Regions from separate parts of the Comamonas sp. Z1 genome, predicted to be linked through region 1. Evidence: predicted binding sites of a transcription regulator. Region 1 holds the regulator's gene; the other holds the start of a gene.
What was found. Region 1 encodes FNR, which switches genes on or off when oxygen is low (the NO sensors DNR and NnrR bind a similar motif). Its sites were predicted from a motif close to TTGATNNNNATCAA; they were not measured.
Positions count from the first base shown of each region.

Region 1 (4,090 bases):
CGATACGCCCAGTGCAATCAGATCGCAATCAGGCTGGGTGCTGTAGCCCTGAAAATTGCGATGCAGGCGCCCCTGGCGCTTGGCAATGGCCAAAGAGTCGTCAGGCAGCGCAAAGTGGTCCATGCCTACATAGACATAACCGCCATCCATGAATGCATCAATTGCGCCGGAGAGCATGTTCAGCTTGTCCTGCCCCATGGGCAGGTCTGCCGATTCGATGCGCCTTTGCGGCTTGAAGCGCTCGGGCAGATGCGCATAGGCATACAGTGCAATGCGATCGGGGCGCAGCTCATTGACCTGTGCCAGCGTGCGCGCAAAAGACTCGGGCGTCTGCCTGGGCAAACCGTAGATCAGGTCCACATTGATGGAGACAAAGCCCAGGCGGCGCGCCTCGGCCACCAGCGCAAATACTTGCTCGGCGGGCTGCTCGCGGTGCACCGCTTTCTGCACCGCGGGATCAAAGTCCTGCACGCCAAAGCTCAGGCGATTGAACCCCATGTCCTTGAGAGCTCTCAGCCGCTCGTTGCTGACGGTGCGCGGATCGACCTCGATGGAGTACTCGCCCGCGGGATCCAGCTTGAAATGTTCACGCATCAAGACCATCAGCTGCTGCAACTCGGCATCGCTGAAAAAGGTCGGTGTGCCTCCGCCCAGATGCAGCTGGCTTACGAGCTGGCCTTTGCCGCAATGCTCGGTATGCATGGCCAGCTCGCGGCTCAAGTAGTCCAGATACTCGGCAGCCTTCTCATGATGCTTGGTCACGATCTTGTTGCAGGCGCAGTAATAGCAAAGCGACTCACAGAACGGCACATGCACATAAACGGACAGGGGCAAAGCGCGCGAGCCAGAATGCGTCTTGCGCTGCTTGAGTGCCAGTATGTAGTCGTCTGCACCAAAAGCCTCAACAAAACGGTCGGCTGTTGGGAACGATGTGTAGCGTGGGCCGGGGATATCAAAGCGGCTCAGCAACTCAGGCGTGACTGCGGTCATAACTGGGAGTTAGGGTGCGCCCACACTCTGTATAGAGCAGATTTCAATGGAAATCAGATCCTGAAAATCATGCCCAAAATAGGCAAAAGCGCATGTTTTTGAACGAATACAGGCAATGTGCCCCAAGGCAATCACCCTGTCCTTGATGAAAATCAAGAGACCTCAAGGCAAGTGCTGCGACAATTTGATCCATCTCATCTTCAACCACGAGGTCAATGACCAGCGCGACTCTCCACTCCGTGTCTGTCTGCGCCGTTGCAAAAAGCCCATGAATCTTCAGACCATCAAAGCATCCTGCTCCAACTGCAATCTGCGTGAACTGTGCATGCCCATGGGCCTGGACGATGAACAAATGGAGCGCATTGACGAGATTGTGGCCACGCGCCGCAAGGTCAAGCGCGGCGGTCTGCTGTTTCGCAATGGCGAAGAGTTCACCTCGCTGTATGCCATACGAACCGGCTTCTTCAAGACCAGCGTGGCCACCGAAGACGGACGCGATCAGGTCACAGGCTTTCAGATGGCTGGCGAAATCATTGGTCTGGACGGCATCGTCAACGACCACCACACTTGTGATGCCGTGGCCCTGGAAGACGCCGAGGTTTGCGTCATGCCGTTTGACAAACTGGAGCAGCTCTCGCGCGAGGTCACTGCCCTGCAGAACCATGTGCACAAGGTCATGAGCCGCGAAATCGTGCGCGAGCATGGCGTGATGCTGCTGCTGGGCAGCATGCGTGCCGAAGAGCGCCTGGCGGCCTTTGTGTTGAACCTGGTCCAGCGCCTGTCGGCACGCGGCTTTTCCAAGTCGGAACTGGTGCTGCGCATGACGCGCGAAGAAATCGGCAGTTACCTGGGCCTCAAGCTCGAGACCGTGAGCCGCACTTTCTCCAAATTTGCAGAGGAAGGCATTGTGGAAGTCAAGCAGCGCCACCTGCGCATCCTGGATACCGAGGCGCTCAAACGCATCGTCAACAGCCAGCAATGCCAGAACTGAACCGAGTCGACAGACACTCTCAAGACAAAGCCCGCGGACAGCGGGCTTTTTTGTCTGTGCGAATTAATCGGGCAGAGGCTCGGAAACGATGCCGCCATTGAGATCGCTGACGGAGCGCCCCAGCATCACCGTCATCGCACCTCCGATCAGGGTCACGACCCAGAAGGCAAAAAAAGCGACCGTATAGATGGCCTGGCGCGACCAGTCCAGGGGGGAGCCCAGCCAGTGCACATCCAGCGGGTCCACAAAGGCGAAAACCACCATCTCCATGATTGCCGCCGCCAGAAAGGCCGGCCAAACAATCCACATCCAGCGTCGAGCATCCATCCTGATTCTCCTTGGGCTGTGGGCTTGGTCATATTTTGCACAACAGTGGTGACCGTTCATGCAGGACTGCGGGCATGCACCGTGGCGGGAAACCCTGAACCACTCTCTTTTCAGTAGCATCCTGCGCCATCTGGATATCAAAAAACCATTTGCTTCTACATCAACGTTAGGCAGAGCATGCGCAACACGCTCTGATTTTGATATCGGCAACAAAAAAGGCCGCAAAAGCGACCTTGGCGGAGCAAGCGCCGGAGCGCTCAGCGATCCAGCGGATGGTCCTTGGCTGGCGTGGCCGCATGATTGCGGCCGGTGACTGCTGGGGCCAGGCTTTTTTCACTTTCGCTCAGGCGCTGGTTGATTTCCATGCCATGGCGGTAGTAGTCAGGGTCAATCACGGGATCAGGCCTGCTCAGTGCGATGTATGCGGTGACAAAGCCGGCAATCACCACGATCACCGGGCCGGCGATGATGAGCCAGACATGGGCAAACTTCCACCAGGGCTTGCCGTCCTCGGGGTGGATGATCTTGGCCGTTTGCGAGACCTTGGCTTGTGCTGCCGACATGATGAAACCTCTTTCCAAAATTCTGACCACCCAGACACACACGGCAGGGTGGCATAAATTGTTGCCGATTGGCGGTGCCCTTGTCCGGCCTCCGTGATGGCTCACGAAGACCGTCAAGACCTGGCATTAACGCGGCACCAGGAACACCGTCTTCTCGGAAATACGCCCTGCTCCGGCAGTCACTGCATCCACATTGAAGTGTACGGGGTGCGAGCCGGGAGTTGCTGAGCCATACGGAATCTGCAGCCGCACCGCAATGCCGCGCGTCTCTGCAGGGCCAACGCTCACTTCCTGCTCGGATGCGACTTCCAGATTCTCCAGGCCCACGGCGCTGATACGGTAGCGCTGCTCGGACTCGGTGGCGTTCATGATCTGCAGACGGTAGACGTTCTCCAGCTTGCCGCCCGCCACGATGCGCGAAAGCGCAGCACGGTCGCGAATCACATCGACCTTGAGCGGCTCGCGCAGCACCAGACTGGCGATCATGGCAGCGCTGAGGGCCACCAGCACGGCCGAGTAGATCAGCACACGCGGGCGGAAAATGCGGCGAATCACCTGCACCTGCTTCCAGGCCTTGGCCACGGCATTCTGAGTGGTCAACCGGATCAGGCCACGCGGATACTCCATCTTGTCCATCACGGAGTTGCAGGCATCGACGCACAGACCGCAGCCGATGCATTCGTACTGCAACCCTTTGCGGATATCGATGCCCACGGGGCAGACCTGAACGCAAAGCTTGCAATCTATGCAGTCCCCCAGGCCCTGTGCCTTGTAGTCGACGTCTTTCTTGCGCGGGCCGCGAGCTTCACCACGTTCGGCGTCGTAGCTGACGATCATGGTGTCCTTGTCAAACATGGCACTCTGAAAGCGTGCATAGGGACACATGTACTTGCAGACCTGCTCGCGCATATAGCCGGCGTTGCCGTAGGTGGCGAAACCGTAGAACGCCACCCAGAAAATCTGCCAGCTGCCCTGGAAGGCCATCAACTCCACACCCAACTCACGGATGGGCACGAAGTAGCCGACAAAGGTGAAACCTGTCCAAAGAGACAGAGCGATCCAGAGAAACTGCTTGAGCGACTTTTTCCAGATCTTCTCCAAAGTCCAGCCGCTCTTGTCGATACGCATGCGGGCACTGCGATCGCCTTCGACCTTGCTTTCGATCCACATGAAGATCTCGGTGTAGACCGTCTGCGGACAGGAGAAGCCACACCACAGA
Region 1 covers NZ_VOQT01000001.1:487,392-491,481, forward strand. The annotation lists gene hemN (oxygen-independent coproporphyrinogen III oxidase) at 1-990, opposite strand, end outside; gene fnr (fumarate/nitrate reduction transcriptional regulator Fnr) at 1,259-1,981, shown strand; gene FSY45_RS02170 (hypothetical protein) at 2,045-2,308, opposite strand; gene FSY45_RS02175 (FixH family protein) at 2,566-2,871, opposite strand; gene ccoG (cytochrome c oxidase accessory protein CcoG) at 2,998-4,090, opposite strand, start outside.

Region 2 (4,090 bases), on a different contig from region 1:
CGTCGTTCGATCCCATCCTGCTGCGTCCTGTGGACGAGCTCGAGCTCACCGTGCGTTCTGCCAACTGCCTCAAGGCAGAGAACATCTACTACATCGGTGACCTCATCCAGCGTACCGAAAACGAGCTGCTCAAGACTCCCAACCTGGGTCGCAAGTCGCTCAACGAGATCAAGGAAGTTCTGGCTTCCCGCGGTCTGACTCTGGGCATGAAGCTTGAAAACTGGCCACCCGCTGGCCTGGAAAAGCGTTAATTGCTACAATAGAGGACTTTGCTGGAGTTGATCCGGCAAAGTCCAAGTGCCTCGGGCAGTACCTGATACGGCTGCCTGATTTAATTTAGAAAAGATCTCCGGATAAAAACGGGGAGCAAAGGAAAAGCACCATGCGTCACGGCAACGGCCTCCGCAAACTGAACCGCACTTCTGCACACCGCAAGGCAATGCTGCAGAACATGATGAACTCGCTGATCGAGCACGAAGCAATCAAGACCACGGTCCCCAAGGCCAAGGAACTGCGTCGCGTCATCGAGCCCATGATCACTCTGGCCAAGGTTGATACCGTGGCTAACCGTCGTCTGGCTTTCGACCGCCTGCGCGACCGCGACAGCGTGACCAAGCTGTTCAACGTGCTGGGTCCCCGCAACGCTCAGCGTCCCGGTGGCTACACACGTATCCTGAAGATGGGCTTCCGCGTGGGCGACAACGCTCCCATGGCCTATGTGGAACTGGTCGAGCGCGCTGAAGAAGCCGCTGCAGCAGCTGAATAAGCCAGGGCAGGCTGCAAAGCCTGCTATAATTTGGAAATACCGCGCGATGGAGCAGTCTGGTAGCTCGTTGGGCTCATAACCCAAAGGTCGGAGGTTCAAATCCTTCTCGCGCAACCAAATTGAAAAGGTCACGACAATGTCGTGACCTTTTTTTTGTCCATTTTCCATTGAAGGGCGGCAGCGCTGGTATCAGCTCGTCATACCTCCCGACGCTGTGCCCGAGCGCCGGCTCAGATGCTCGCGCACCCGGCTGGCAATCACCTGAGCGATTTCCGGGCTCAGTACCTCGCTGATATGAAGTACCTCGGTGTAGTGCAGATAGAGCAGGCCGCGCAAGGTCCTGAATGCCGTCTCATGTTCGGCACCGCAGATGCCGGCATCGTTGGCCAGCACGCGTTCGACGGCACCGGGCTCAAGCAGCCGGATCTTGCAGATAGCAGCCTGATGCAGTATCGCTAGATCTATTTCTTCAAGGCGGCTTTCCCATTCATCGGGCAGGAATCGGTTCGCTGGCATTTAGAGTGTCTCTCCTGCTGAATCCATGGGCATGTGCCCAATGCTTGAATACTGACATGTACGAGGTCTTGCCATTGGTTTTGCTTCTGCAAGTCTTGCCGTCGATCAAACTTTGGCAACGTAAAAGTCGGCCTGGAGTCGAAGCCATGCGGCACTGCATCATGATGCCAGTCTGTGACCCGAGCGCCAATGTCCGTCGGGGACTCCTGGCTTTTGCTGAGCTGAGGTATGGTGTCTCGATGCGCTGCAGGTAAAGAAAAGGACTTCTATGTTCGAGAAGATCGTCTCGATGTTCCGTTACTTCAAATCGGCCGTTCCGTTTCGGGTCGTGCCTGCACTGATTTCCACCCTGGTGCTGACCGGTCTGCTGCTGACGCCGGTACCTGCGGGACTGGACAGCAAGGCCTGGCAACTGGTGGCCATCTTTCTGACGACCATCGTGGCGATCATCCTCAAGGTCATGCCCATAGGCGTGATGGCATTGATGGCGATTGTCATCGTGTCGCTGTCCCAGGTCACCTCCAGTTCGTCCAAAGGTGCGATCACGGATGCGCTGAGCAGCTTTGCGAATCCTCTGATCTGGCTGATCGTGGTGGCGGTTCTGATATCGCGCGGTCTCAAGAAGACGGGGCTCGGCAACCGCATCGGATTGCTGTTCATTGCGCTGATGGGCAAGCGCACCATAGGCATAGGTTACGGACTCGCGATCTGCGAGCTGGTACTGGCCCCGTTCACGCCCAGCAACACGGCACGCGGTGGCGGCATCGTGCATCCGATCATGAAGTCCATCGCCAATGCCTTTGAATCGGATCCGGCCAAGGGAACGCAAGGCAAGGTCGGGACCTATCTGGCGCTGGTCAACTACCATTCCAATCCGATCACCTCGGCGATGTTCCTGACCGCGACGGCGCCCAATCCGCTGGTCGTGGACCTGGTGGCCAAGGCCACGGGTCAGTCCCTGCACCTGAGCTGGACAAGTTGGGCTCTGTACATGCTGCTGCCAGGGCTGCTGTGTCTGCTGTTGATGCCGCTGGCGATCTATCTGCTGTCGCCACCCGAACTCAAGGCCACGCCCAATGCCGTGGAGTACGCGCGCGCCGAGATGGCAGGCATGGGCCCGCTGTCAGGCAAGGAGCGCGTGATGCTCGGCACCTTCGGCGTGATGCTGTTGCTATGGGCGAATGTGCCGCAAATGCTGTTCGGCCCGGCGTTCACGCTGGACCCGACCGTGGTGGCTTTTCTCGGTTTGTTCGCCCTGATCATCACGGGGACCATCGATTGGGATGATGTGCTGTCCGAGAAAAGCGCCTGGGACACCCTGATCTGGTTCGGTGCCTTGGTCATGCTGGCCGAGCAGCTCAACAAGCTCGGTGTGGTCGCCTGGTTTGCCGAGGGTTTGAAGAGCGCCATCGTCGCCAGCGGCCTGGACTGGCTGCCCGTGGCCGCCATTCTGGTGGGCGTTTTCGTCTTCTCGCACTATCTGTTTGCCAGCACCACGGCCCATATCAGCGCCATGATGCTGGCCTTTCTGACCGTGGGCGCGCAACTGATCCCGGCTGACTACGTCGTCCCCTTCATGCTGATGATGACGGCCGGTTCGGCCATCATGATGACGCTGACGCACTACGCGACCGGCACTTCACCCATCATCTTCGGCAGCGGCTATGTGACTCTAGGTGTCTGGTGGCGCGTGGGGGCTGCGATGTGCGTGCTGGAGTTGCTGATCTTCGCTGTCGTCGGCAGCGCCTGGTGGAAGTTGCTGGGGCTGTGGTGAGCCGCGCTGTCAGCTGCTCGTGCGCAGGGGCTCGCCCAGAGACAGCATGAGCCGGTTGGCCCAGTTGAAGAAGGCAGTGCCCTGCAGCGCATCGGAGATGGCCGCGTCATCCAGGCCGGCGGCGCGCAGCGCATCGATATGACTGGACTCCAGTGCGGGCGGCGTCTGCGTCAAGGCCACGGCGGCGGCGACGATGGCGTTCCAGCGCGGGCCCAGATCGCTGCCCGGACCTTCATCGAGCAGGCGCTGCACATCGGCGGCGCGTTGCGAGAAATGCGTGGCAAAGCGCGCATGTACCGAAGCGCAGTAGATGCAGCCATTGGTGCGTGAGGTTGCAGCTGCTGCCAGTTCGCGCTCGGCGCGCGGCAGGCCGGCGTCGGGGTTGTAGAAGATGTCCTTGTCGGTGCGCGTGCGTGCTCCCAGCGTGTCGGGGTCGCGCGCCAGCAGCCGGAAATAGGGTGAACGCGCGCGCGCCGCGTCCACCAGGCCTGCATGGTGGCGCTCGCTCAGCTCGCTCTCCTGCAGCGGAGCTATCCATGGCTGCCAGTCGAGCTGTTCCTGGGTGAAGACCTGGGGGGAGGTGTTGTGCGTGGTGCTCATGGCTGGGCTTGCAGGGCGAGGGTGGAAGATGCCGTGGTGACTGCAGCTCGTGCGCCAAGCACGCGCAGCCCCGCCACAAGGCGGATCTGGAAGGACAGGAAAGAGGCGAGCTGGGACAGGATGACGATATCGGTCTCGCTCCAGCCGGCCTGCTGCAGCGCCAGCAAGGCCTGGGCACTCGCATCGCGTGGGTGGTAGGCCAGCAGATGGGCATGGGCCAGCGCGGCGCTCAGGCGCGGGCCCAGCAAAGTCGCATGGGCCGGGTCCACGGCGTAGTTGGGGCCGCTCTGGTCCTCGCGGCTCAAGGGGCCGGCCGGATAGATCCCGTAGGGACCGTGCGGGCCGCTGCCGGGCTGCAGGCTGGCAGCGCGCCCGCGCACCACTTCCGAGCTCACGGCATCGGCCAGATCGGCATCCTCGCCCGCCAGGGCGCG
Region 2 covers NZ_VOQT01000002.1:547,843-551,932, reverse strand. The annotation lists gene rpoA (DNA-directed RNA polymerase subunit alpha) at 1-251, shown strand, start outside; gene rplQ (50S ribosomal protein L17) at 383-766, shown strand; tRNA gene FSY45_RS05865 (tRNA-Met) at 807-883, shown strand; gene FSY45_RS05860 (hypothetical protein) at 956-1,282, opposite strand; gene FSY45_RS05855 (DASS family sodium-coupled anion symporter) at 1,551-3,056, shown strand; gene FSY45_RS05850 (alkylhydroperoxidase domain protein) at 3,066-3,656, opposite strand; gene FSY45_RS05845 (CMD domain protein) at 3,653-4,090, opposite strand, start outside.
Region 2: a site for FNR is predicted at 1,378-1,391, ahead of FSY45_RS05855 (DASS family sodium-coupled anion symporter). Genes of this name have one in related genera too.